DNA from 4 places in the Streptomyces sp. NPDC091292 genome. Region 2 is predicted to be linked to each of the others. Evidence: riboswitches for the same ligand, from Rfam matches in the RefSeq annotation. Region 2 holds a riboswitch; each other region holds the start of a gene.
What was found. A riboswitch is a leader RNA that binds a small molecule or an ion and turns the genes downstream of it on or off. The one in region 2 is predicted to bind cobalamin.
Positions count from the first base shown of each region.

Region 1 (7,000 bases), on a different contig from region 2:
CGGATCACCCCCGAGCTGCGGGCCGCCGTGCGCGGCGGGGGCGGGGCCCGGTTCCAAAGGGTGATGTGGCGGGGCGAGCCCTATCTCACGGTCGGCATGCCCGTGACGTACGCCGACGGGGACCGCGGCCTCTCCGGCCTTGAGGTCTTCGCGATCACCGATCTGCGGGCCGAACGCGACGACACCGCCGCCCTCCTGGACTCCGTACGCGCGGGCATCCTGCCGGTGGTGCTGCTGGCCGCCGTCCTGGCGCTGCTGGCCGCGGGCACGGTCCTGCGGCCGGTACGGAAGCTGGGCCGGGCGACCCGGGAGCTGGCGGCGGGCGACCTCGGCAGCCGGGTCGCCGTCACCGGTCACGACGAACTCGCCCGGCTGGCAAGGACGTTCAACGAGACCGCCGACGCGCTCCAGGCCTCGGACGCGGAGCTGCGCGAGCAGGAGGCGAAGGCGCGCCGCTTCGTCGCGGACGTGTCGCACGAACTGCGGACGCCGCTCACGGCGATGACGATGGTGGCGACCGTCCTGGAGGAGGACGCCGATCAGCTGCCGCCGGACGCGGCGCGGGCCGCCCGTACCGTCGGCGCGGAGACGGCGCGGCTGTCGCGGCTGGTCGAGGATCTGATGGAGATCTCCCGCTTCGACGCGGGTGCGGTACGGCTGAACGCGGCCGGGACCGACCTCGCCGACACGGTACGGGCATCCCTCGCGCTGCGCGGCTGGACGGACCGGGTGGAGGCGCACCTTCCCGAGGGCGTACGGGCGGTGGTGGACCGGCGGCGCGTCGATGTGATCGTGGCGAATCTGGTGGGCAACGCGCTGCGGCACGGCGCCCCGCCGGTGACCGTGACCCTCGGGACGGTCCTCGCGGTGGACGGGGAGTGGGTGACGCTGGAGATCGCGGATCACGGTCCGGGGCTGCCGCCGGGGGCCCGGGAGCGGGTCTTCGACCGGTTCTACAAGGCGGACGCGGCCCGCACGCGGGGCACGGCCGACGACAGTGGTCAGGGCAGCGGCCTGGGCACGGCGATCGCGCTGGAGAACGCGCGGCTGCACGGCGGCACGATCGAGGTGGCGGACGGACAGGAAGGGCGCGGCGCGGTGTTCACGCTGCGGCTGCCCCTGCGGCACGACGGGGAGGACGCGGAGTGAGGGTACGGGTCGGGCTCGGGCAGGGGGTGGTGGTCGCCGCGCTGGGGCTCGGTCTGGTGGGCTGCGGTGTCCAGCCGACCGGGGTGGTGGGAGCGGGCGAGCCCGCGTCGGGCGTGACGCGCGGGATGCGGCTGTACTACGCCTCGGACAGCGGGCTGCGCGGGGTACCCCTCCTCGACGAGGACATCAGGGACCTCAACGAGGTGGTGAAGCTGCTCGCCCAGGAGCCGCCGCCCGCCGAGCAGCGCGACGGCCTCACCTCGCTCGTGTCTCTCGGCGGCTACTCGGTGACGGGAACCGGGACGCGCGTCACGGTGCGCTTCGAGGGCCCGGACCCGATGCCGGGCCGCGGCCAGGCCACGGGCCAACTGGTGTGCAGTCTGGCCCGCGCCCAGTCCGTACTCGACCCGACGGCCAGGGCGGACGACGTCGAGGTCACCATCCGCCCGACCGAGGGCGCCGCGCAGGGCCCGTACCGGTGCGCGGAGTTCCTCAACGGCTGAGTTCCCCAGTGGCTGGGCCCCGTACGGCAACCGCCTTCTGTTCCAGGTGAGTTGACGGCGTGCGTCAGACCGCCGACCAGCCGTTGTCCACCGGCAGGATCGCGCCGTTGATGTTGCTCGCCGCCGCCGACGCCAGGAAGACGATGACGGCCGCCTGTTCCTCGGCCTCCGCGACACGGCCGACGTTCGCCATGTAGGCGGCGAGTACGCCCGGACCCGTGGCCCCGGGGACGGGGTCGACCTGGATGCCGGTGGCGGTGCCGCCCGGGGCTATCGCGTTGGCGCGCAGCCCCTTGTCCCGGTACATCACGGCGAGCGACTTGGTCAGCCCGGCCACCCCGTGCTTGGAGGCGGTGTAGGCGGCACCGGCCGCGCCGCCGCGCAGCGAGGCGGCGGACGCGGTGTTCACGATCACGCCGTTCCCCCGGGCCAGGAGATGCGGGAGGGCGGCGCGGGTGAGGAGGAAGGGCGCCGTCAGATTGATCCGGACGACCCGCTCCCACTCCGTGTCGTCGGTCTCCCCCAGCGCCGACATCCGGTCCATGACCGCCGCGTTGTTGACCAGGACGTCGATCCCGCCGAAGGCGTCCACCGCGGAGGCGACCAACCGGTCCACCACCGACTGGTCGCTGAGGTCGCCGGCCACGGCCAGGGCGGTGCCGCCGGCCGCCTCGATCTCGGCGACCGTCCTGTCCGCGCCCGCCTCGTCGATGTCCGCCACCACCACCCGGTCGCCCTGCGCGGCGAAGAGCAGGGCCGCCGCCCGCCCGATGCCCGCGCCGGAACCGGCCCCGGTGACCAGGACGCTGCGGCCGTGGGCACGGTCGGACGTGGTGGTGGTTGCCGCTGATGTGTCGTCACTCATGGTGTCGCGCTCCTTGTCTCGACTTCCTGTCACTCCGTGACCATAAGTCGCACCGTGCCGAAAATGCTAGAGTCGCCCTTGCGGAACGGACCCGGAAGGGGCCCCGCGTGGGAGAAGAGAAAGGGGACGCCCGTGCCGGCCAGTGAGTCGACGGCCGCCCGGACAGGGCGTCCACCGCTGAGCGAGCGGCGCCGGCAGCAGACCCGCCTTGAGGTGGCGAACGAGGCGGTACGGCTGTTCGGCACCCAGGGCGTCGCCGCCACGTCGGCGGAGGAGATCGCACAGGCGGTCGGCATGTCGGTACGCACCCTGTGGCGGTACTTCGCCAGCAAGGAGGAGTGCGTACGGCCGCTGCTGACCGTCGGCATGGAGGCGATGGCGGCCCGGCTGCGCGCCTGGCAGCCGGGTGCGCCGCTGATCCCGGCCGAGCCCTCGGACGACTGGTTCGACACCGACGCCGGGAAGCTGGCCGGGATGCGGGAGATCGTCCGTCTCACCCGCGACGAGCCGGCCCTGCGCGCGGTCTGGCTCCAGGCGCACCACGACGCCGAGGCGCTCTTCACCCGGGCGCTCGCCGAGCGCGGCGGGCACGACCCCGCCGCCATGGAACCGCGCGTCCAGGCCGCGGTGATCAATGCGGCGCTGCGGGTCGCCGTGGAGGACTGGGCCTGGCAGGCCCCGCGGGCGGAGGAGTCGACGGAAAGGGTCGTGGCCGGCATGCAGCAGGTCATGCGGCGCGCCCTGCGGATCGCGGCGGCGGGCCTGCCGGACAGCTGAGCCCCGCGCGCCCGCCCCGGTCCCGGGTGTTCCAGCTCACCATCCGGATGATGGACCTGTCCCTGTGCTGCCGTGTGGGACGCCGTAGGCTGGTCGGTGCAGTTGGTTCGCCCCGTCCGCCAGGCGGGAGGCGTCGCAAGAGGGAACCCGGTGGGAATCCGGGACTGCCCCGCAGCGGTGAGTGGGAACGACCGCCGTCATACGCACTGGGCCCGGTGAACAGGGTCTGGGAAGCGACGGCCAGTAGGTGTCCCGTACGGAGTCCGTACGGCTGGACGCGCCCGCGAGTCCGAAGACCTGCCAGCCGCCCGCGTACGACCCGATCGTGCGCGGACATCCCGGTGACCTCGTGGGCGGGTCGGCGTACATATCGGACGGACGACCGCGCTGTGCCGCGTGAGGTCGTTTCTCCGTCCGGTCCGTCACCCCTTCGCGCTCGCGTCCCGTCGCCGGGATCTCAGGGATTCATCTCGCGAAGGAGATCTCCGTGACCAGCAGGACCGCAGCCGCGGCAGCACGGGCCACCGTGTACGGCTACCCCCGCCAAGGCCAGGGCCGGGAGTTGAAGAAGGCGATCGAGGGCTACTGGAAGGGCCGGGTCACCGCCGACGCCCTGCGCGCCACGGTCGCCGGACTGCGCCGCGCCAATTGGCAGGAGCTGGCCGGGACCGGCGTCCACGAGGTGCCGACCGGTGACTTCTCGTACTACGACCATGTGCTCGACACCACCGTCATGGTCGGTGCGATCCCCGCCCGGCACCGTGCCGCCGTCGACGCGGACGCCCTGGACGGCTACTTCGCCATGGCGCGGGGCACCCAGGACGTGGCGCCGCTGGAGATGACGAAGTGGTTCGACACGAACTACCACTATCTGGTGCCCGAGTTGGGCCCCGGCACGGTGTTCACCGCCGACTCGACCAAGCAGGTCGCGGAGCTGAAGGAAGCCCTCGCGCTCGGGCTCGACCCCCGCCCGGTGCTCGTCGGCCCCGTCACCTACCTCCTGCTCGCGAAGCCCGCCCCGGGTGTGGCGGCGGACTTCGACCCGCTGACCCTCCTCGACCGGCTGCTTCCCGTGTACGCGGAGGTCGTCGCCGACCTGCGCGCCGCCGGCGCCGCCTGGGTCCAGTTCGACGAGCCCGCCCTCGTCCAGGACCGCACCCCGGCCGAACTGAACGCCGCCGCCCGCGCCTACCGCGACCTCGGCGCCCTCACCGACCGCCCGAAGCTCCTTGTCGCCTCCTACTTCGACCGGCTCGGCGACGCGCTCCCGGTCCTCGCCAAGGCTCCGGTGGACGGTCTCGCCCTGGACTTCACCGGGTCCGCCGCCGCCAATCTGGACGCCCTGGCCGCCGTGGGCGGGCTGCCCGGCAAGCGGCTGGTGGCGGGGGTGGTCGACGGCCGCAACATCTGGGTGAACGACCTGGAGAAGTCCCTGGCCACGCTCGGCACCCTCCTCGGCCTCGCCGACCGGGTCGATGTGTCGGCCTCCTGCTCCCTGCTGCACGTGCCGCTCGACTCCGCGCCGGAGCGGGACATCGAGCCGCAGATCCTGCGCTGGCTCGCCTTCGCCCGCCAGAAGTCGGCCGAGGTCGTCTCCCTCGCCAAGGGCCTGGCCCAGGGCACCGACACGATCGCCGCCGAACTCGCCGCGAACCGCGCCGACCTGGCGTCCCGCGCGGGCTCGCCGATCACGCACGACCCGGCCGTACGGGCCCGCGCAGCCGCCGTCACGCAGGCCGACGCCCGCCGGTCCGAGCCGTACGGGGAGCGGGCCGCGGCGCAACGGGCCCACCTGGGGCTGCCGCTGCTGCCGACCACCAGCATCGGTTCCTTCCCACAGACCGCCGACCTGCGCGCCGCGCGCGCCGATCTGCGGGCCGGGCGCATCGGCGCCGCGGGCTACGAGGAGCGCATCAGGGCGGAGATCCAGGAGGTGATCTCCTTCCAGGAGAAGACCGGTCTGGACGTCCTAGTGCACGGCGAGGCCGAACGCAACGACATGGTGCAGTACTTCGCCGAGCAGTTGACGGGGTACCTGGCCACGCAGCACGGCTGGGTGCAGTCCTACGGCACCCGCTATGTCCGCCCGCCGATCCTCGCGGGCGACATCTCGCGGCCCGAGCCGATGACGGTGCGCTGGACGACGTATGCCCAGTCCCTGACCGACCGCCCGGTCAAGGGCATGCTCACCGGCCCGGTCACGATGCTCGCCTGGTCCTTCGTCCGCGACGACCAGCCGCTCGGCGACACCGCACGGCAGGTCGCCCTCGCGCTGCGCGACGAGGTGAACGACTTGGAGGCGGCGGGGAGTTCGGTGATCCAGGTCGACGAACCCGCGCTGCGCGAGACGCTTCCCCTGCGCACCGCCGACCGCCCGGCCTATCTGGCGTGGGCCACCGAGGCGTTCCGGCTCAGCACGAGCGGGGTGCGTCCGGCCACGCAGATCCATACGCACATGTGCTACGCCGAGTTCGGGGACATCGTCCAGGCCATCGACGACCTCGACGCCGACGTCATCAGCCTGGAGGCCGCCCGCTCTCACATGCAGGTCGCGCGCGAACTCGCCGCCCACGGCTATCCGCGGGAGGCGGGCCCCGGCGTGTACGACATCCACTCCCCGCGGGTGCCGAGCGCGCAGGAGGCCGCCGAACTGCTCCGTATCGGGCTGAAGGCCATTCCCGCCGAACGGCTGTGGGTCAACCCCGACTGCGGCCTGAAGACCCGCGGCTGGCCCGAGACCCGCGCCTCCCTGGAGAACCTGGTCACCGCCGCCCGCACGGTCCGCGGGGAACTCCCCGCGAACTGATCCCGGCCCCGGCCGACCGGGGAGGGGGCTTCGGGCTCCCTCCCCGGGTTCCCCTGCCCGGCTTCCCCTGCCGGGTATCGGGAGAGGTCAGTTGTCAGTTGGGTGCGGTGGCCGGCTCGCCCGGGGTGACCCTCGCAGGCCTCGGGTGGAGCAGCCGCTCGGCCAACTCTCCGAAGACCAGGCCGAATCCGCCCCACAGGGTGATCTGCATGGCCAGCGCGGACACCCGGAACCGCCACAGCACGGTGGCCGGGAAGTCCGCGGGCACCTCGTTGACGACGGGCAGGAACGCGTACGCGAGTCCGATCGCGACCGCGAAGGCGGCCAGGGCGGCGACCGTGGCGTACCAGGTGCCCAGCCTCGGTGCGAGGCGTTTGCCCAGGAGGGTCGCGGCGACCGCGAGGAGGATGCCGAGGAGCATCATCAGGAGGTACAGGGTGGTGCGTTTGCCGATGGTGTCGCCGTTGCCGACGGCGGGCGGGTTGGCCGGATACTTCAGGAACGGCACGACGTACACGGCAAGGAGCGCGCACCCGGACAGGAGCAGGGCGGTGGCGCGGGCGCCGAAGCGGCCGACGCGGCCGAGCGCGAAGCAGTAGGCGAGGGCGGCGATACCGCCGAAGGCGATCCCGTAGATCAGGACGCCGGTGGCCAGACCGGCGGTGGACTGGAGGGAGCGCGAGACGAGTTCGACCTCGTGCTCGTGCCCGGAGGCGTGGGCCTCCTCGAAGCCGATCGCCCTGTCGACCATCGGTTCCCCGAGGAAGTAGGCGACGACCAGGGCGAGCACACCGGCGGCGAGACCGGCGAGCATGCCGCGTACGAGGAGATTTCTTACCGTTGCGGAGTTCATGTGGGTCCCGGTGTCCCTTGCGTCAGTGGCAGGGGAAGCCGAGGAGG
Region 1 is NZ_JBIVUQ010000002.1:94,421-101,420, reverse strand. It holds gene ACIQNU_RS08570 (ATP-binding protein) at 1-1,149, shown strand, start outside; gene ACIQNU_RS08565 (hypothetical protein) at 1,146-1,652, shown strand; gene ACIQNU_RS08560 (SDR family NAD(P)-dependent oxidoreductase) at 1,717-2,517, opposite strand; gene ACIQNU_RS08555 (TetR/AcrR family transcriptional regulator) at 2,650-3,294, shown strand; cobalamin riboswitch at 3,381-3,614, shown strand; gene metE (5-methyltetrahydropteroyltriglutamate--homocysteine S-methyltransferase) at 3,782-6,100, shown strand; gene ACIQNU_RS08545 (CbtA family protein) at 6,195-6,953, opposite strand; gene ACIQNU_RS08540 (CbtB-domain containing protein) at 6,976-7,000, opposite strand, start outside.
Region 1: it holds a riboswitch for cobalamin, as region 2 does, so the genes downstream of both, metE (5-methyltetrahydropteroyltriglutamate--homocysteine S-methyltransferase) here and ACIQNU_RS13465 (ribonucleoside-diphosphate reductase subunit alpha) in region 2, are expected to answer to the same signal.

Region 2 (7,000 bases):
CCGGCCTCCCAGCCCATGCCGATGAAGGCGCCGACGTTGCCCTTGGCGAAGACCTCGGCCTGCTGCGGGGTCGCCTCGTCCTTGTCCTTGGGGGCCTTGGAGTACGACTGGTACTTCTTGTAGATCTCCATGGCCGCGCCCACCTTGGGGTCGGCGAGGTTGGAGACGTACTTGTCGCCTTCCTGCTTCACGAGGTCGGCGCCCTGGCCGATGGTGATGCCGTCGAAGAAGTACCAGTTCTGACCCGGCAGGTAGATCGGCTCGTTCTTGGTCTTCTTGCCGATGGTGTCGAGCGCCTTGTAGAACTCGTCACGCGTCTTCGGGGTGTCCTTCAGGCCGGCGTCGGCCCACACCTTCTTGTTGTAGATGACGACGCGGTTCGCGAAGTACCACGGGGCGGCGTACTGCTTGCCGTCGAAGACGGACGATTTGTTGAGTGCCTCGGTCCAGTCGGTGCCGATCTCCGCCTTGAGGTCGGTCAGATCGGCGAGACCGCCGGTGGACGCGTACGCGGGGGTCTGCGTGTTGCCGACCTCGATGACGTCCGGCGGGGTCGACTCGGAGAGCGCCGTGGTGATCTTCTGCTGGATGCCGTCCCACTTCTGGGTCTCGAACTTCAGCGTCGCGCCGGTCTTCTTCTCGAACTCGGCGGTGAGGTCCTTGGTCCAGTTGGGCGGCGTGGAACCGTCCATGGCCCAGACGGTCAGGGTCTGGCCCTTGAAGCCGTCCGCCCCGGCCTTCTTGTCCTTGGTGTCGTCCCCGCTGTCGTCCCCACCGCACGCCGCGATCGAGAACAACATTCCCGCGACGCCAATGGCCGCAATGAGCTTGCGCTTCACGTCACCCTCCTCAGGATGCCTGCAACCCCCCACCCACAGCGCTGCCTACGACGAGAAACTGCTCGTGGGACTGGGACCTGGTCTTTAATGGTGTAGACCAGTACCCGGAGCTTGGCCTAGACCTTTAGGGGTGTCAAGGGTGTATAAGAAGGGCTGTCACGTCCGTTATCGGACCGACACCTGAGGGGGCACGGCCCGCTCAGTTCGCGCCGTGCCACGATGTGAGCCGCGACAGACGGAGGAGCCGGTGACGGCAGCAGCACAGGAGCCGGGAAGGCGGACGATGGCCGGCGAGACGACCGAGGTGGGCACGTCCGCGACGGCGGAAGCGGCGACAGCGGGCCGCACCGCGCGCGTACCCAAGTACTACCGGCTCAAGCGGCATTTGCTCGACATGACCGAAACTCTGCCCCCGGGCACACCTGTACCACCCGAGCGCACTCTCGCCGCCGAGTTCGACACCTCGCGTACGACGGTCCGCCAGGCGCTCCAGGAACTGGTGGTCGAGGGCCGGCTCGAAAGGATCCAGGGCAAGGGCACCTTCGTGGCCAAGCCGAAGGTGTCCCAGGCGCTCCAACTCACCTCGTACACCGAGGACATGAGGGCGCAGGGCCTGGAGCCGACCTCGCAGCTCCTGGACATCGGGTACATCACGGCCGACGACACGCTGGCCGGGCTGCTCGACATCTCGGCGGGCGGGCGGGTGCTGCGGATCGAGCGGCTGCGCCTGGCGAGCGGGGAGCCGATGGCGATCGAGACCACCCACCTTTCGGCCAAGCGCTTCCCCGCGCTGCGCCGCTCGCTGGTGAAGTACACCTCCCTCTACACGGCGCTCGCCGAGGTCTACGACGTGCATCTCGCGGAGGCCGAGGAGACCATCGAGACCTCGCTCGCGACCCCCCGCGAGGCGGGCCTGCTCGGTACGGACGTGGGGCTGCCGATGCTGATGCTGTCGCGGCACTCGCTGGACGGCGAGGACCGCCCGGTGGAGTGGGTGCGGTCGGTGTACCGGGGCGACCGGTACAAGTTCGTGGCGCGGCTCAAGAGGCCCACCGACTGACCGGACCGGCCACCGACTGACCGAACCGGCCACCGGCCAATCGCCCTTCGGGTGAAGCCGGTTCGGTGCGCGGTGTAGCGCGGGTCCTCTTCCTGTCCTACGGTCCTTCCGTCTCATCTTGGACGGGAGGACCCCCACCGTGCGCAGCACTTCTCCCCGGACCGTAGTCGTCTGGATCCTCGTCGCCCTGGTCGGTGCCACCGGCTGGGCCGTACTCGCGCTGTCCCGGGGCGAGGAGGTGTCGGCCGTCTGGATGGTGGCGGCGGCACTCGGCTCGTACGCCATCGCCTACCGCTTCTACGCGAAGTTCATCGCGCGCCGCGTGCTGAAGGTCGACAGAACGCGGGCGACGCCCGCCGAACGGCTCGACAACGGCATCGACTACCACCCCACGGACCGGCGCGTCCTGCTCGGTCACCACTTCGCCGCCATCGCGGGCGCCGGGCCGCTGGTCGGGCCCGTACTCGCCGCGCAGATGGGGTACTTGCCCGGCACCATCTGGATCGTCGCGGGGGTGATCTTCGCGGGGGCCGTGCAGGACATGGTCGTGCTGTTCTTCTCGACGCGGCGCGACGGGCGTTCGCTCGGGCAGATGGCCCGCGAGGAGATCGGCCCGTTCGGCGGCGCCGCCGCGCTGCTCGCCGCCTTCGCCATCATGATCATCCTGCTCGGGGTGCTGGCCCTGGTGATCGTGAACGCGCTCGCCGAGTCGCCCTGGGGCACCTTCTCCATCGCGATGACCGTACCGATCGCCCTGCTGATGGGCTTCTACCTGCGGGTCCTGCGCCCCGGGCGGGTCAGCGAGGTCTCGCTGATCGGGATCGCGCTGCTGCTCCTCGCGCTCGTCGCGGGCCGCTGGGTCGCCGAGTCGTCCTGGGCCGAGGCGTTCACGCTGGCCCCGTCGACGCTGGTGATCTGGCTGGTCGTGTACGGGTTCGTCGCCTCGGTGCTGCCGGTGTGGATGCTGCTCGCGCCCCGCGACTACCTCTCCACCTTCATGAAGATCGGCACGATCGCGCTGCTCGCGCTCGGCGTGGTCTTCACGCTGCCGACGCTGAAGATGGACGCGGTCACCGACTTCGCCTCGCGCGGTGACGGCCCGGTCTTCGCCGGCTCGCTGTTCCCGTTCGTCTTCATCACCATCGCCTGCGGCGCCCTGTCGGGCTTCCACGCGCTGATCTCCTCGGGCACCACACCGAAGATGATCCAGAAGGAGTCCCAGATCCGGATGATCGGATACGGGTCGATGCTGATGGAGTCCTCGGTGGCCGTGATGGCGCTCATCGCGGCCAGCGTCATCGACCCGGGCCTGTACTTCGCGATGAACGCGCCCGCGGGCGTCATCGGCGACTCCGTGCAGTCCGCGTCCCAGGCGGTGGCCGGATTCGGCTACTCGATCTCGCCGGAGGACCTGGCAGCCGCCGCCAAGGCCGTCGAGGAGCAGTCGCTGCTGTCCCGTACCGGCGGCGCCCCGACGCTCGCCGTCGGCGTCTCGGAGATCTTCTCGAAGGTCACCGGGGACGGGCTGCGCGCCTTCTGGTACCACTTCGCCATCATGTTCGAGGCGCTCTTCATCCTGACCGCCCTGGACGCCGGTACCCGCGTGGGCCGCTTCATGCTCCAGGACATGCTCGGCAACGTCTACAAGCCGTTCCGCAACATCAGCTGGAAGCCGGGGCTCGCCCTGACCAGCGCGGTCGTCGTGGCGCTGTGGGGCTACTTCCTGTGGGTCGGCGTGCACGAGCCGCTGGGCGGGATCAACCAGCTCTTCCCGGTCTTCGGCATCGCCAACCAGCTCCTCGCGGCCGTCGCGCTCGCCGTCTGCACGACCCTCCTGGTGAAGTCCGGGCGGCTCAAGTGGGCGTGGGTGACCGGGGTCCCGCTGATCTGGGACGCGACGGTGACGCTCACCGCGAGCTGGCAGAAGGTGTTCTCCAGCGACCCGCGCGTGGGCTTCTTCCAGCAGCGCGCGAACTACCAGGACGGCATCGACGCGGGCAAGGTCCTGCCGCCCGCCAAGAGCATGGACGACATGCACACGGTGGTCCTCAACTCCACCGTGGACGGCGTCCTCACGGCCGTCCTCGCACTGCTCATCGTGATCGTGATCGCCGACTCGGCCCGGGTCTGCGTCCGGCACCTCCGGAACCCCGGGGCGAGCACGCTGAGCGAGACGCCGTACGTCGAGTCGAAACTCGTCGCCCCGGACGGCCTGTTCGCCACCCCGCAGGAGAAGCTGGAACTGGCAGCCGACGCCGAGCGGGTGCCGTGATGCTGGTGCGGGGGGTGCGCGTCCTGCGCTGGATGCGGTGGTACGTACGCGAGTTGACGGACGAGTCGGCGTACGAGCGGTACGTGGCGCACGTACGGAAACAGCATCCGGACGCGCCCGTACCGTCCCGGCGGGCCTTCGAAAAGGAGCGGACCGACCGCCAGGAGACCGATCCCCGGCAGGGGTTCCGCTGCTGCTGAACCCCGAAAATCATGACGTCCGACACAACATGTGGGGGTGCTTCCCCGGGCCGACACAAGATGTATGCTCGTGCTCGTTGTCGCCGCAGGGGAATCCGGTGCAAGTCCGGAACTGTCCCGCAACGGTGTACTGGTCCGCATTCGCGTGCCCGTGAGTCCGATGACCTGCCGACGGCGTACCCGGTCCGACCGGTCCGGGTACCGACACGACGTCCGGGCCCCGTGGAATGGGTCGGTGGACGCGGCGCACCGCCGTACGCGGGTACGCCCGCGTGCCCCGCCCCCGCTTCCGAGGCCCAGAGCCGAGCGAGGGAGAGCTTCACGTGACCATCGCGCCAGCCGATCCGGCCTCAGCGACCGTTTTGGCGAATGCGACTGTTCCGGCCACCGCGACCGGGGCGGACGACGGTCCCGGTGCCGCGCTGCTGCGGACCCTGACCGCCCTGACGGCCGACCTTCCCGGCGCCGACCCGGGACGCGTCGCGGCCGGTGCGCTGCGGGGGCGCTCCGCCCGCGCGGACGGAGCCGAACTGCGGGAGCTGGCGACGGAGTCGGCCGCCGGTCTCATCTCCGAGGACCCGGTCTACTCCCGGCTCGCGGCCCGGCTGCTCACCATCGCCATCGCCGAGGAGGCCGCCTCGCAGGGCGTGCGCTCCTTCTCGGACTCGGTCGCGACCGGTCACCGCGAGGGCCTGATCGCGGACCGCACGGCGGCGTTCGTCACCCTCCACGCGAAGCGTCTCGACGCGCTGGTCGACCAGCACACCGAAGCGGCCGACGACCGCTTCGGCTACTTCGGGCTGCGCACCCTGCACAGCCGCTATCTGCTGCGGCACCCGATCACCCGCAAGGTCGTGGAGACCCCGCAGCACTTCATGCTGCGCGTCGCGTCCGGCCTCGCGGAGGACGACAGCGCCCGCGCCGTGGACGAGGTCGCCGCGCTGTACGGCCTGATGAGCCGCCTCGACTACCTGCCCTCGTCCCCCACGCTCTTCAACTCCGGCACCCGCCACCCGCAGATGTCGTCCTGCTACCTCCTGGACTCCCCGCTGGACGAGCTGGACTCGATCTACGACCGCTACCACCAGGTGGCCCGCCTGTCGAAGCACGCGGGCGGTATCGGGCTCTCCTACTCCCGGGTGCGCGCCCGGGGTTCGCTGATCCGCGGCACCAACGGCCACTCGAACGGCATCGTCCCGTTCCTGAAGACCCTCGACGCGTCGGTGGCCGCCGTGAACCAGGGCGGCCGGCGCAAGGGCGCCGCCGCGGTCTACCTGGAGACCTGGCACTCCGACATCGAGGAGTTCCTGGAGCTGCGGGACAACACCGGCGAGGACGCCCGGCGCACCCACAACCTCAACCTCGCGCACTGGATCCCCGACGAGTTCATGCGCCGGGTCGCCGCCGACGCCGACTGGTCGCTGTTCTCGCCGGCCGACGTACCCGACCTCGTCGACCTGTGGGGCGACGCGTTCGACACCGCGTACAAGGCCGCCGAGGCCGCGGGCCTGGCGAGGAAGACGATCCCCGCGCGGGACCTGTACGGCCGCATGATGCGCACCCTCGCGCAGACCGGCAACGGCTGGATGACGTTCAAGGACGCCGCCAACCGCACCGCGAACCAGACCGCCGAACCCGGCCACACCGTGCACTCCTCGAACCTGTGCACGGAGATCCTGGAGGTCACCGACGACGGCGAGACGGCCGTCTGCAACCTCGGCTCGGTCAACCTGGCCGCGTTCGTCACGCCCGGCACCGGCGACGGCATCGACTGGGAGCGCCTGGACGACGCCGTACGGACCGCCGTGACCTTCCTCGACCGGGTCGTGGACATCAACTACTACCCGACCGAGCAGGCCGGCCGCTCCAACGCCAAGTGGCGCCCGGTGGGTCTCGGCGCGATGGGCCTTCAGGACGTCTTCTTCCGGCTGCGGCTGCCCTTCGACTCGGCCGCGGCACGCGCCCTGTCCACGCGGATCGCCGAGCGGATCATGCTCGCCGCGTACGAGGCGTCGACGGACCTCGCCGAGCGCAGCGGCCCCCTCCCCGCCTGGGAGAAGACCCGGACCGCGCGCGGCGTGCTGCACCCCGACCACTACGGCGCCGAGCTGACCTGGCCCGAGCGCTGGGCGGCCCTGCGGGAACGTATCGCCACGACCGGTATGCGCAACTCGCTCCTGCTCGCCATCGCGCCGACCGCGACCATCGCGTCGATCGCCGGGGTGTACGAGTGCATCGAGCCGCAGGTCTCCAACCTCTTCAAGCGCGAGACGCTGAGCGGGGAGTTCCTCCAGGTCAACGCCTATCTGGTGGAGGACCTGAAGCGGCTCGGGGTGTGGGACGCGCGCACCCGTGAGGCGCTGCGCGACGCCAGCGGCTCGGTGCAGGGCTTCGCGTGGATCCCCGCCGAGGTCCGGGAGCTGTACCGCACGGCGTGGGAGATCCCGCAGCGCGGCCTCATCGACATGGCGGCGGACCGCACGCCGTTCCTCGACCAGTCGCAGTCCCTGAACCTGTTCCTGGAGACGCCGACCATCGGGAAGCTCAGCTCGATGTACGCGTATGCCTGGCAGCGGGGCCTGAAGACGACGTACTACCTGCGCTCGCGCCCGGCGACCCGGATCGCCCG
Region 2 is NZ_JBIVUQ010000003.1:477,525-484,524, reverse strand. It holds gene ACIQNU_RS13485 (extracellular solute-binding protein) at 1-839, opposite strand, end outside; gene ACIQNU_RS13480 (GntR family transcriptional regulator) at 1,123-1,899, shown strand; gene ACIQNU_RS13475 (carbon starvation CstA family protein) at 2,039-4,171, shown strand; gene ACIQNU_RS13470 (YbdD/YjiX family protein) at 4,171-4,371, shown strand; cobalamin riboswitch at 4,423-4,559, shown strand; gene ACIQNU_RS13465 (ribonucleoside-diphosphate reductase subunit alpha) at 4,695-7,000, shown strand, end outside.

Region 3 (7,000 bases), on a different contig from region 2:
CCTCCGCGCCGCGCCGCCGCAGCCGCTCGGCGCGCCCGGCACAGTCAGCGAGCAGGGCGAGCAGCGCGTCCGTGGTCAGCCCGCACGGGAACGGCGAGAACCAGACCTCAAGCCCCGCATCGGCGGCCCGCTCCGCCGCGATCTCCAGATGGTCCGGATCGCCCCCGGTGACGCGCACAGCGGTGCAGTGGAGTTCGTCGCGGATCACCCGCATATCGCGCCGGACGGCCTCGGGATCGAACGGTTCGCGTGTGCTGACCCCGGCCGGGTTGATGAACCCGGTGTCATAGGTGATGCCCTTGCCCCGCATGACCCGCCTCCTGAATAGGGTACGGACAGTACCTTATATTGCGCCGGCCAACAGCAGGCCGGGGCAGCGGTGAGTACGCCGAGTACGCTGCGTACCCCTATGGACGCGAAGAATCGGGATGCGAAGAAGGCCGTCGGCCGAACGGCCTCCGCGCAGGTGCGCAGGCGCGGGGCCGTGCTGGAGCGCGCGATCCTGCGCGCCGCCGCCGATGTGCTGAGCGAGTCCGGGTACGCCGGTCTCACCATGGAGAAGGTCGCCCTCCGGGCGGGCACCAACAAGAACGCCCTCTACCGCCGTTGGCCGCACCGCGCGGCGCTCGGCATCGCCGCGTACCGCGAACTGGTCACCGCCGACGTGCGGTTGCCCGACACCGGCGAGCTGCGCGGCGATGTGCTGGAGCTGCTGCGCGGCGCCAATCGCCACTGGTCGTCACCTCACGGCGAGATCCTGCGCGGCCTGCTGGCCGGCGTCGCCGACGATCCGGAGCTGCTGGCCCAACTGCGTGAGGGCGCCGGTGACGGCGGCTCGGCGATGTGGCTGACGGTCCTGGGCCGGGCCGTGGCCCGTGGCGAGGCGCCGCCGGAGGCCCTGCACCCCCGGGTCGCCACCACGGCCGTCGTCCTCCTGCGCAACGAGTTCGTCACCCGTGGCACCCCGACGGCCCCCGACGACGTCCTGATCGACATCGTGGACGAGGTGTACCTCCCCCTGATCCGAGGCCGCACCCCGACCCCCGACTGACACACACGCACCGGCCGACCGCCCCCTACTCCCCGTTTCCCGCCCGGCTCGCCAGTCGCTCGTAACGCTGCCGGGCCGCCTGCGGTGTGCCCAGGCCCAGGCCGAAGGCGATCTCCTGCCAGGTCATGCCTCGTCCTCGCGCCATCTGGAGGAGCCCGGCCTCCAACTCGTCCATCTCGCCGCGCATCAGCGGTACGAGGCTCAGGGCTGCGGTGATGTCGGGCTGGTCCACGTCCGGTTCACCGTCGGCGGGCAGTGCGGCGCCGCTGAGCAGGAACGACACGAGCCGCACTGCCTCGTGCGGGCCGAGAACCGCCGGGTGGATCTGGCGGTGGCGCTGCTCGTCGGTGGCCGCGTGGCGTTCGGCGATGCGGAACAGGGACGCGTACACCCGCTGCACACGCGCCTGTTCGGGGTGCGGGGGCGTGAAGGGGTCGCTCTGATCAGGGGTCGCAGACATGGGTCCAGGATGCGGTGACACACAGTTCGATGTCAACAGATTGGTTTGAACAACTTGTTCATGGCTCGTAGCCCGACAGCAGCGTCACCTGGGGTACGCCCGTGCGCGGGTGCTCCCTGACGTCCGCCTCCACCCGGTACACCTCCGCCAGCAGCTCCGGCGTCAGGACCTCCCCCGGCGTACCCGTCGTCACCACCCGGCCCCCGTCCAGCACGCACAGCCGGTCGCAGAACGTCGCCGCGAGGTTCAGGTCGTGCAGGGCGACGACGGCTGTGGTGCCGAGGTGGCGGACGAGGCGGAGCGTGTCCAACTGGTGGCGCAGGTCAAGGTGGTTGGTGGGCTCGTCGAGGACCATGGTCCCGGCCTGCTGGGCGAGCGCGCGGGCGATCAGTACGCGTTGTTTCTCGCCGCCCGACAGCCGGTCGAAGGGCGCGTCCGCCAGGTGGGCGGTGCCGAGTTCAGTGAGCGCGGCCGTGACGATGGCGCGGTCGTCGGAACCGTCACCCTCGAAGGGGCGTTTGTGCGGGGTGCGGCCCATGGCGACGACCTCGTGGACGGTGAGATCGAAGTCGCCCGCGTGGTCCTGAGGTACGGCCGCGAGCCGCCGGGCCAGTCGCTTCCCTGGCATCCGCCAGACGTCGTCGCCGTCCACGAGCACCCGGCCCGACGTGGGCCGCAGCGCGCGGTACACGGTCCGCAGGAGGGTGGATTTCCCGGCGCCGTTCGGGCCGACCAGGCCGACCACCTCACCGGGCACCACCGTCAGGGACACGTCACGCACCAGAGACCGGCCGTCGATCACGACCGACACGGCGTCGATGTCCAGGGCGCCGGGTCCGGGTTCCAGTGTGTCCGTCACACCGACCTCCGTTGCATCAGCCAGAGGAAGAACGGGCCGCCCACCAGCGCCGTGAGGATGCCCACGGGAATCTCCTCGGGCCGCATCAGCGTGCGCGCGGCGAGATCCGCGGCGATCAGGAAGGCCGCGCCGAGCAGCGCGGCGGCCGGCAGCGCGCGGCGGTGGTCGGCGCCGACGAGGAGGCGTACGACGTGCGGCATGATCAGGCCGACGAAACCGATCTGGCCGCTGACCGCGACGATCGTGCCGATCATCAGCGCGACCAGCGTGAACATCGCGGCCCGGAAGCGGTGGACGTCCAGGCCGAGCGCCGTGGCCGCCTCCTCCCCCGCGAGCAGCAGATTCAGCGGGCGGCAGACACCGAGCAGTACGGCCGTGCCGATCAGGACCGCGCCCGCCGGAATCCACACCATGGTCCACGTGGTGCCCGCGAGACCGCCGAGCATCCACCGCAGCGCCGACTGCGTCTTGTGCGGATCGCTGGACGTGACGACGAGGAAACTCGCCACCGCCGACAGCACCTCGGCCGTCGCCACACCCGCGAGAACGAGCCGTACGGTCGTCATCCGGCCGCCGGACCGGGCGAGGAAGTACACCGCGATCAGGGCCGCCAGCGCACCGATGAAGGCGGCGATCGGCAGCGAGAAGACGCCGAACAGCGTCAGGTTGAAGACCAGCACGAGGACCGCGCCGACGCTCGCACCCGAGGACACGCCGAGCAGCATCGGATCGGCGAGCGGATTGCGGACCAGTGCCTGCAACGCCATCCCGGCCACCGAAAGCCCGGCACCCACCACCGCGCACAGCAGGACGCGGGGCAGCCGGACGTCCATGACGATGGTCTCGCGCGCCGCCGGCCAGGTCTGTTCGACCAGATCCGGATGGAGTTGATGGAGCAGGATGCCCCACACGTCCCCCGCCGGAATGCCGATCGAACCGGCCGCGACACCGAAGGTCGCCGCGATGAGGACGAGGGCGCCGAGACCGGTCAGCACCAGGGGGTAGGGGGCCCGACGGCGGCGGTACCCCCCGCTCACCGGAAGCGGTCCGGGTGGAGCTGCCGGGCCAGCGACTCCACGGCGGCGGGTACCCGTACGCCCAGCACGGTGGACGACAAGGGCAGTACCGCGAACCGCTTGTTCTTGATCGCGGGCACGTCCCGCAGCGCCGGGTTGGAGAGCAGGAACTTCTTCTTCTGCTCGACGGTCTGGTCCCCGTAGTCGTAGATGAGGACGGTGTCGGGCGCCCGGTCGGCGACCTGTTCGAACGACACGTCGCCGAAGGTCTTGTCGAGGTCGGCGAAGATGTTCGCGCCGCCCGCTCGCTCGATCATCGTGTTGCCGATGCCCGTACCACCGGCGGTGAACGCGGTCTTGTCGCCGCTGTCGTAGACGAAGAGCTTGACCGGGTCGACGCCGTCGAGGCGCCTGTCGACTCCGTCCAGCGTGGCGTGCAGGCTCTTGACCTGCTTCTCGGCCCGCTCCGGTACGCCGAACACCTTGGCCACGTCCCGGATCTCCCGGTCGACCATGGCCATCGTCACCGGCCCGGACGCACACGCCTCGATGTTCAGCCGGGTGTTGATCCCGGCACCGGTGAAGGTGTCCCGGCCGCGCCCCTCCTTCTCGTCGAAGGTGGACCCGAAACCGCCGTACACGAAGTCGGGTTCGGCGGCGAGCAGCGCCTCGTAGGAGGGGTACTCCTTGGACAGGACCTTGATCTTGTCGTACGCGGATGCGTACTCGGGGAGGATCTTGTCGTCCAGATAGCCCGTGCCGGCCATCGACTTCTCCAGGCCGAGGGCGAGCATCACCTCGGTCGCGTGCTGGTTCAGCGACACCGCGCGCTGGGGCGGTCGCTCGTACGTCGTCCTCACACCGCAGTTGGAGACGGTGACCGGGAAGCCCTTGGCGGCCGGGCCCGCCGTGCCGCCGCCGGAACTCTCCCCACCGCTTCCGCCGCAGCCGGATATGAGGAGCGCCGAGGCCACCAGGAGCACGGGCAGACGCCTGGGCAGGCGCTTGGGAAGGGAATGCGAGCGTATGCCCGCCTTCAAAAAGCCCCGGGCCGATCTGTCGTCAGGCTGCCGCACAGGCATGCCGAACCACCCTCCTCCAGGGAGATCCGCCCTGGTTTCGTCGAGGTGGCGACCGCGTGAGTCTCCTGGCTCTCGGGTCGAGGCTCACCCCGGCCTTCCCGCCCGTTTCCGGGCAGTGGCCTAGTGCTGGGGTTCGCTCGCCGATCACAGTGGCGGGACCGCGCCGGATTCACACCGGCTTCCTCGTCCGCCGTCGCCTTGTCGCCGAGCATCATCGCACCCGGGCGCAAGGGCCCGTCATCCGGCCGTCATTCCGGTTGGCACGTCGGCCCGGCACGTCGGCCCGGCACGTCGGCCCGGCAGGTCAGCCCGGCATGTCAGGCCGTCCCGTACGCCCTTGATCGACCACACTGCGGCAGATGACCGATACATCCGGGGGCCGAGGCGGGGCCGGGTCCGAGGGGCGGAGTGCGACGGCGGGACCGCCCGGACCTTCCGCGCGCCTCGCGGAGCTGGACGAGGAACAGCAAGGCGTACTGCGCCAGGTGGGCCGGGAGTGGGGCGAGGTGACCGCGCCGCCCGAGACCTGGCGCCGCGCCCTGCCCGTCGACCCCGATCTCGGCAGCTTCCCGCCGCCCGCGCAGCTCCGGCCCGCCCGCTTCGGGCGCCTGGTGCCGCTCACGCCCCTGGGGACGGGTACGCCGGGGCAGCAACTCGACGAGGAGGAGCCGGAGGAGGCGCCCGCCGGGCGGATGGGGCGCGCCGGGGCCTGGACCCGGCGGCTGCTCCTCGGTACGCCGCTGAAGAGTTCCGCCCTGGTGTCCGAGCGGATGCGCAAGCTGGTGGCGCTGCCCGTGCTGTCGGCCGACGCGCTGTCGTCGGTCGCGTACGGTCCCGAGGCGATGCTCGCGGTCCTCGTGCTCGCGGGGACGGCGGGCCTCGCGTACTCCTTCCCGATCTCCGCCGCGATCGTCTTCCTGATGCTGGCGGTCGGCCTGTCGTACCGGCAGACGATCCGCGCGTACCCGCACGGCGGTGGCTCGTACATCGTGGCCGGTGACAATCTGGGCCCTGTGGCAGGGCTGGTGGCCGCCGCCGGGCTGATGACCGACTACGTCCTCACCGTCGCCGTGTCGATCGCCTCGGGCGTCGCGGCGATCACCTCGGCGATTCCCTCGCTGGCCCCGGACACCGTGCCCATCGGCGTCGGCGTGATCGTGCTGCTGCTCGCGGGCAATCTGCGGGGCATCCGGCAGGCGGGCGCGCTGTTCGCCGCGCCGACCTACCTGTTCATCATCGCCATGTTCGCGCTGATCACCGCCGGGCTCGCCGACTCGGCGGGGCGCGACTTCCACCCGCAGCCGACCCCGGCGGTCACGGTCACCGAGGGCGCGACCCTCTTCCTCGTCATGCGGGCCTTCTCGTCGGGCGCGACGGCGATGACCGGTATCGAGGCGATCTCCAACGCGGTACCGGCGTTCAAGCCCGTCGAGTGGCGGCAGGCCCGGACCACGCTGACCTGGATGGTGGGGCTGCTCATCACGATGTTCGCGGGGATCATCGTGGTGATCCACCTCGCGGGTGTGGTGCCCAGCAGCAAGGAGACGATCCTCTCCCAACTGGCGCACCTCAGCTTCGGGTCCGGCTGGATGTACGTGTTCGTGCAGGCCACCACCGCCGCCGTCCTGCTGCTCGCCGCGAACACCGCGTACAACGACTTCCCCCGCGTGCTGTCCCTGCTCGCGCGCGACGACTACGCGCCCCGCACCTTCATGCGCCTCGGCGACCGCCTCGCCTACAGCAACGGCATCATCGTCCTGTCGCTGGCCGCCGCCCTGGTCTACCTGGCGTTCGACGGACAGACGGGCGCCCTGATCCCGCTGTACGCGGTCGGTGTCTTCCTCGCCTTCACGCTCTCGCAGGCCGGGATGGTCGTGCACTGGTGGCGGCTGCGGGACCGGCACTGGCGCAAGAGCATGTGCTTCAACGCCGTCGGGGGTCTGCTGTCGGCCGTCGTCTTCCTCACGGCGGGCATCAGCAAGTTCACCGAGGGCGCGTGGGTGGCGATCGTCGCCGTAGGCCTGTTCCTGCTGGTGACGCTGCGCATCCGGCGCCATTACGCGACGGTGCGTGAGGCGTTGCGGCTGCGCCCGCACACGGTGGAGCTGCCGGCGCCGGGCGGGGTGTGCGGGCCGGCCGAGCCCCTGGTGGAACGGTACGGCCGGGCGCCGGAGCCGGAAGGCGACCGGGAGGGCGAGGAGTTGCCCGAGGAGATCCGGCATCTGTCGATCGTCGCCCTCGCCAGCATCGACCTCGCGAGCATGCGCGCCCTGGCCTACGCGGCCTCACTCCGGCAGCCCGTACTCGCCCTCCACATCAGCCTCACCCCCGAGGAGGCCGAACGGGTCGTCGCGTACTGGCAGTTGTGGGGCGACCACCTCCCGCTGGAGATCGTCGTCTCCCCCTACCGCGCGACCGTCGCCCCGCTCGTCCACTACATCGAGGCCCTGCACCGCGCGCACCCCGACCTCACGCTCACGGTGATCCTCCCGGAGATCGTCACCCGCCACCGCCGCCACCAGCTCCTCCACA
Region 3 is NZ_JBIVUQ010000007.1:401,995-408,994, forward strand. It holds gene ACIQNU_RS22170 (hypothetical protein) at 1-310, opposite strand, end outside; gene ACIQNU_RS22175 (TetR/AcrR family transcriptional regulator) at 410-1,051, shown strand; gene ACIQNU_RS22180 (DNA-binding protein) at 1,077-1,511, opposite strand; gene ACIQNU_RS22185 (ABC transporter ATP-binding protein) at 1,570-2,370, opposite strand; gene ACIQNU_RS22190 (FecCD family ABC transporter permease) at 2,367-3,407, opposite strand; gene ACIQNU_RS22195 (ABC transporter substrate-binding protein) at 3,404-4,387, opposite strand; cobalamin riboswitch at 4,527-4,655, opposite strand; gene ACIQNU_RS22200 (APC family permease) at 4,828-7,000, shown strand, end outside.
Region 3: it holds a riboswitch for cobalamin, as region 2 does, so the genes downstream of both, ACIQNU_RS22195 (ABC transporter substrate-binding protein) here and ACIQNU_RS13465 (ribonucleoside-diphosphate reductase subunit alpha) in region 2, are expected to answer to the same signal.

Region 4 (7,000 bases), on a different contig from region 2:
ACCACCTCACGGCACGCGAACTCCAGCACCGCCACCGCGTCCGCGACCTCCGTACCCACCGCCTCGCGCACCAGCGCGGGCACCGCCGGCACCTCCCAATCGCGCGCCTCCATGCCCTCCGCGAGCCGTCGGCACACCTGCTCCAGGAGGTCGATCGCGTCGGCACCGGTCCGGGCGGGGCCCGCCACCAGGTCCGTCAGCTCCACCGGCACCTTCACGGGCGCGCCCGGCTCACCGAGAAGGTCCTTCTCGACCAGCCCGAAGTGCGCGGCGAGCGCCGCCCGCAGGCCCGGCAGCGCGTTCGCCTGCCCGCCCCACACCTGGGCCGCCCGCAGCACCGCCAGGACCAGGTTCACGCGCGGCTCACCGACCGGGCCGCCGCCGAGGATGTGCAGTCCGTCACGGATCTGGACGTCCTTGATCTCGCACAGATAGCCGTCGATGTGCATCACGAACTCGTCGAAGTCGCCGTCGTCCGGCTGCTCGTCCACATGCAGGTCGTGATGGAGTTCGGCCGCCTTGACGAGCGTCCAGATCTGCGCGCGCACCGCCGGGGCCTTCGCCGGGTCGAGATCGCTCACCAAGGCGTACTCGTCGAGGAGTTGCTCCAGCTTCGCCAGATCGCCGTAGGTGTCCGCGCGGGCCATCGGCGGCACCAGATGGTCGACCACCGTGGCGTGGCCCCGGCGCTTGGCCTGGGTGCCCTCGCCCGGGTCGTTGACGATGAACGGGTAGACCAGCGGCAGTTCGCCGAGCACCGCGTCCGGCGCGCAGCCCCGCGACAGGCCGAGGCCCTTGCCGGGCAGCCACTCCATGGTGCCGTGCTTGCCCATGTGCACGACCGCGTCCGCGCCGAACCCGCCGTCCTCCGGGGTGTTCTCCAGCCAGCGGTACGCGGCCAGGTAGTGGTGCGACGGCGGCATGTCGGGGTCGTGGTAGATCGCGATCGGGTTCTCGCCGAAGCCGCGCGGCGGCTGGATCATCACCACCACGTTCCCGAACCGCAGCGACGCGAGGACGATGTCGTCGCCATCCACGTACAGCCCGCCCGGTGGCTCGCCCCACGCCTCCACCATGCCGGCGCGCAGCTCCGGGTCGAGGGTGTCGAACCACGCGCGGTAGTCCGCGAGCGGCACGCGCGCGGGGGCCGCCGCCAACTGGTCCTCGGTCAGCCACTCCACGTCGTGACCGCCCGCCGCGATCAGCCGGTGGATCAACTCGTCGCCCTGGTCCGGATGTCCCTCCACCGTGTACCCGGCGGCGCGCAGCGCGTCGAGGACGCGGACGGCGGACGCCGGGGTGTCGAGCCCCACGGCATTGCCCACGCGCGAGTGCTTCGTCGGGTACGCCGTGAAGACGACCGCGATCCGCTTCTCGACCTGCGGCTTGTGCCGAAGACGCGCGTGGCGTACGGCGATTCCGGCGACCCGCCGGGCCCGCTCCGGATCGGCCCGGTACACCGGCACGTCGTCCGGGCCCTGTTCCTTGAAGGAGAACGGGACCGTGATCAGCCGTCCGTCGAACTCCGGGATGGCCACCTGCATCGCCGCGTCCATCGGGGACAGCGCCGCGTCCGACGCCTGCCACGCGGCGCGCGACGACGTGAGGCACAGGCCCTGGAGCACGGGAATGTCGAGGTCGGCGAGCGCGCCGATGTCCCACGCCTCCTCGTCGCCGCCCGCCGACGCGTCCGACGCGTGCGTGCCGCCCGCCGCGAGCACCGTCGCGATCAGCGCGTCGGCCCGCCCCAGCAGCTCGTACAGCGCGGGGTCGGCGCCGCGCAGCGAACCGCAGTACACCGGAAGGGCGTTGGCGCCGCGCTCCTCGATCGCCTCGCACAGGGTGTCCACGAACTCCGTGTTCCCCGACAGTTCGTGCGCCCGGTAGAACAGCACGCCCACCGTGGGACGGCCCTCCACGCGCGCGGGGGTCCCGTGCACGCCGTGCGCGGGCATCGTACGCGGCTCCGCGCTGTGCCGTACGGAACCGTCGCCCGCCGTGTCCCCCGTACCGCCGCCCCGCCCCGCCCGCAGCACGTCCTGGAGCAGGAACCGGGACAGCTCCACGAGATTGCCGGGGCCGCCCTCCACGAGATACCGCAGCGCCTCGGCGACGGCGCCCGCGTGCACCGTCGACTCGGCCATCAGCTCCGCGTCGGGCACCGCCTCGCCGCCGAGCAGCACCGTCGGGATCCCGGACGCCCTGAGCGCCGCGAGCCCGTCCTCCCACGCCCGCTTGCCGCCCAGGAGCCGCACCACGGCGATGTCGGCGCCCGCGACCAGCGCCGGCAGCTCGGCCCCCACGTCGACCCGGGTCGGGTTGCCGATCCGGTAGGGCGCGCCGGAGGCACGCGCCGCCAGCAGATCGGTGTCGGCGGTGGACAACAACAGCACGGTGCTCATGGCGCTCCCGGTGGAATGAAGGGCAGTCCCGACGGAGCGCCCGACTCGATGAGCCGCAGCAGCGCGTCCGTATCCGCGTGTTCCTCGATCAGATCGCCGAGCAGGTCCAACTGCTCCTCGCGCAGCGCTCCGAACGACGTGTCGGGCGACGGCACGAAGCGGCGGCCCGCGGTGGCCGCGACCTCGCGCAGGAAGGCGCGCCGGAAGCCGTCGGACTCCAGCGAGCCGTGCCAGTGGGTGCCCCACACGGCGCCGGAGCGGCAGCCGTCCAGGGGGCGTCCCCGGTCGTCGGTCAGGAAGGTGTCGCCGCCTCGCACATCGGCGACACCGTGATGAATCTCGTATCCCTCCACGCGCTCGCCCAGGGCATGACCGGACGGGCGGGTGAGGGTCTTCTCGCGGGCGAACCGGACCCGCACCGGCAGCAGTCCCAGGCCGTCCACGGCGCCCGCGCGTGACTCGACCTCGTCCTCGATGTGCTCGCCCAGGAGCTGGAATCCCCCGCAGATCCCCAGCACCGGACGCCCCTCGGCGGCCCTTCTCCCCAGCGCCGCCGCAAGCCCCCGTTCTCTCATCCACTCCAACGCCCGTACCGTGCCCCGGGTTCCAGGAACGATCACGAGATCCGCGTCGGCGAACTCTTCCGGCCGGTCCACGAAACGCACCACGACACCCGGCTCGGCGGCCAGCGCGTCGACGTCGGTGAAGTTGGACATCAACGGCACCGCGCACACCGCGACCCGCAGCACGTCGTCGCCGAGCGGGGGAGCGACCACGGACTCACGGACCGCGCCGCGCAGCGAGACCCGCAGCCCGTCCTCCTCGTCGATGCCGAGGCCGTGCCGGTAGGGCAGCACGCCGTACGTGGCACGGCCGGTGAGCCCCCGGAGCATCTCCAGGCCCGGTTCGAGGAGGGACACGTCGCCGCGGAACTTGTTGACCAGATACCCGGCCAGCAGCTCCTGGTCCCCGGGGGCCAGCAGGGCCGTCGTACCGAAGAAGGAAGCGAAGACGCCGCCGCGGTCGATGTCGCCGACCACCAGGACCGGCAGCCGCGCGGCCCGCGCGACGCCCATGTTCACGATGTCCGTGCGCCGCAGATTGATCTCGGCCGGACTGCCCGCCCCCTCGCAGATCACGGCGTCATGGCTGCCCCGCAACCGCTCCAGGCAGTCCACGACCGTGTCGAGCAGGGCCTCTTGCCGGCCACCGCGCAGCCCGTCCGTACCGGGTCCGTCGTGGTGTCCGGGCGCGCCCGGCCGGCCGAAGAAGCCCTGCGCGCTCAACTCGCCCACCGGCTTGCCGAGCAGCACGACCTGGCTGCTGCGGTCGCCGCCCGGTTTGAGGAGTACGGGGTTCATCAGCGCGGTCGGTTCGACGCGGGCGGCCTGGGCCTGCATCGCCTGGGCCCGGCCGATCTCGGCGCCCTCGCGCGTGACGAACGAGTTCAGGGACATGTTCTGCCCCTTGAACGGCGCGACCTTGACCCCTTGCCGCACCAGCCACCGGCAGATCCCGGCGGTCACGACACTCTTCCCGGCGTCGGACGTGGTCCCGGCGACCAACAGGCCACCGCCCCTGCGTACGCCTCCGGCGCTCGTGGTCCCGCTCACCCCTGTCCCTCCGCTCATCCCCGTCCTCCCGCGCGCGTACGTCGCCCGGCCTGTCCGCGTCTCACGGCCCCCGCCCACGTCAGCCGTCCGGCCACGGACACGCCGAGCGCGAGCACGCCGACCCGCCGCGACAGCCGTACCGCCCGCTCGATGTCCCGGACCTCGACGGCGCGTCCATGGGTGTTGAGCACGGGCCGGTGCTCGACCCGGCCCCCGTAGGAGAGGGTTCCGCCGAGCCGTACGCCCAGGGCGCCCGCGAAGGACGCCTCCACGGGACCGGCGTTGGGGCTGGGGTGCCGTCCGGCGTCGGCACGCCACGCGCGCGTGGCGCCGCCCGGGTCGCCTCCCGCGAGCACCGCGAGAGCAGCCGTCAGCCGGGCACCCGGCGCGCCCACCACGTCGTCGAGGCGCGCCGAGGCCCACCCGAACCGCCGGTGGCGGGGCGACTTGTGACCCACCATCGCGTCCAGCGTGTTGACGGCACGGAACCCGACCAGGCCGGGCACACCGCCGACGGCGCCCCACACCAGGGCGCCCACCACGGCGTCGGAGGTGTTCTCGGCGACGGACTCCACGACGGCCCGTGCGATCCCGGGACCGTCCAGGGACTGCGGGTCCCGGCCGCACAGATGCGGCAGCCGCTCGCGCGCGCCCGCGATGTCCCCGGCGGCCAGCGCCGCGCCGATCGCCCGCGCCTCCCGGCCCAGGGTCGTCCCGCCGAGCACCGACCAGGTCGCGGCGGCGGTCAGCGCGACGGAAGCGGAAGGAGACGTCCGTACCGCGCGGGACGCCAGCGCGGCGGCGCCCGTCGCGCCACCGGCGCACACCGCCGTGTGGAGGGCGCCCCACGCGCGGTGGTCACGCCACAGGACCTGTTCGACGGCGCCCGCGGCCCGGCCGAACACGGCGACCGGATGACCTCGGCGGGGATCGCCGAGGATCAGGTCGCCGAGCAGGCCGGCGGCGGCGCCGTAAGCGAAGACTCGCTCGGCACGCATGGGTTCAGCCGGCCGAGACGCCTCGGGGGACGGGTACTACCACGGGTACTACCACGTGTACTACCGCGGGTACGACGAGATCGAGAGGGCCGAGAGGGCCGAAGGGCAGGGGAGGCGGGCAGCCCGGCATCGCGCTATGTCCTCACTCAGGGTCCGCGCCCTGGTTCGACGGACACGACGGCGAGAGTCTCCTGGCTCCCGGATCCGCGGCTCCCCCGGTCTTCCAGCCCGTGCGGGCCGTGACGTCCGGTGGGGGAGTGCTCCCCGGTAACAGTGGCGGGACCGCACCGGATTCGCACCGGTTTCCTCTCCTGCCGCCGTGATGGCCCCGGCAGTCCACCACGCCCCGAGAACACCCGTCAACTCACAGTTGACCTGCGAAGGGAGAGTGTGCGAAGCCCCACACACGCGTGTGGGGTGCGGGACATCACATGTGTCCCGCACCCCACACGGAGTACGTCCGACGGGAGCCGCGCGGCCCCCGGAACCCTGTCAGGCGACGGTCAGGCGACGATCAGATAGATGCCGTAGCCGACGGCCGCCACGCACAGCGCGAAGCACGTGTAGGCACCCACGAGCGCCATCGCGCCACCGCTACCGGCACCCCCGCGCGCGGCCGTCCCCTGCGGTGTGGTGGCGTCGGCCGCGGCGGCCTCACCGCCCGCCGCGGGCGCCGGACTCCGCTGCGAGAGTCCGACGATGCCGAGCGTGAACAGGCCCACGAGGGCCACCGTCACCACGAGGCTGACTCCGAACACGGAGCCGAGAGCTGCCCAGTCGATCTTCATGGCTGATGGTTCCTCACACCGTGGCGGCCCGCGGCGCGGGCTCAGCGGAAGGGCCGTTCCCGGCCGGGATGGTCGTCTTCAGGTCCTCGTCGCCCGAGGTGCCGTCGGTGCCGTCGGTGCCGTCGGTGCTGCCAGTGCTGCCGGTGCTGTCGGTTCCTGCCGCGGCGGTCGCGTCGGCGGCCACTTCGGTGTCGCCCGGCTCCGGAGCGGTGAAGGTGCCCGCCGGGGGCGGCGTCACGGCGGCGATGGCGGTGGTGACCACGCCCGCGGGCTCACCGTCGACGTCGTTGACGTTGTCATGGGTGACCGGCCGGCGGCGGGACAGACCCCAGATCACGGCCGAGCCGATGACCAGGAGCGCGCCGGTGACGACGACACCCCAGGTGCCCTGCTTGGTCAGGAACTCGGCGCCCGCGCCGACCAGTCCGGCGGCCGGCAGGGTCAGGCCCCAGGCGACGAACATCCGGGTGGCGGTGGACCAGCGGACCACACCGCCCTTGCGGCCGAGCCCCGCGCCCATCACGGCGCCGGAGCAGGACTGGGTGGTCGAGAGCGAGAAGCCCAGGTGCGAGGAGGCCAGGATGACCGTCGCGGCGCTGGTCTGGGCGGCGAAGCCCTGCGGCGGCGCGAGGTCGGTGAGGCCCTTGCCCATGGTGCGGATGATGCGCCAGCCGCCGAGGTAGGTGCCGAGCGCGATGGCGACACCGGCGGACGTGATGACCCAGACCGGCGGGTTGGAGCCCGGGGCGAGGACACCGCCCGTGACCAGGGCCAGCGTGATGATGCCCATCGTCTTCTGCGCGTCGTTGGTGCCGTGCGCCAGCGAGACGAGGCCGGCCGACGCGATCTGTCCGGCGCGGTAGCCCTTGGCGGTGGCCCGCTCGTCGGCGCGGCGGCCGATGCGGTACGTCAGCCGGGTGGCGAGCAGCGCCGCGAGACCGGCCACCAGGGGCGCGGCGATGGCGGGCAGCAGCACCTTGGTGACGACCGTCGAACCGTTCACGGACGACCAGCCGGCCGACATGACGGCCGCGCCGATCAGACCGCCGAACAGGGCGTGCGAGGAGCTGGACGGCAGCCCCACGAGCCAGGTCAGCAGATTCCAGAGGATGGCGCCGACGAGCGCCGCGAAGATCACTTCGGTCCGCATGCCCTCTTCACTGACGATCCCGCCGGAGATCGTCTTGGCGACCTCCACG
Region 4 is NZ_JBIVUQ010000001.1:1,627,052-1,634,051, forward strand. It holds gene cobN (cobaltochelatase subunit CobN) at 1-2,402, opposite strand, end outside; gene ACIQNU_RS07845 (cobyric acid synthase) at 2,399-4,015, opposite strand; gene ACIQNU_RS07850 (cobalamin biosynthesis protein) at 4,030-5,013, opposite strand; cobalamin riboswitch at 5,198-5,323, opposite strand; gene ACIQNU_RS07855 (hypothetical protein) at 5,517-5,801, opposite strand; gene ACIQNU_RS07860 (anion permease) at 5,815-7,000, opposite strand, start outside.
Region 4: it holds a riboswitch for cobalamin, as region 2 does, so the genes downstream of both, ACIQNU_RS07850 (cobalamin biosynthesis protein) here and ACIQNU_RS13465 (ribonucleoside-diphosphate reductase subunit alpha) in region 2, are expected to answer to the same signal.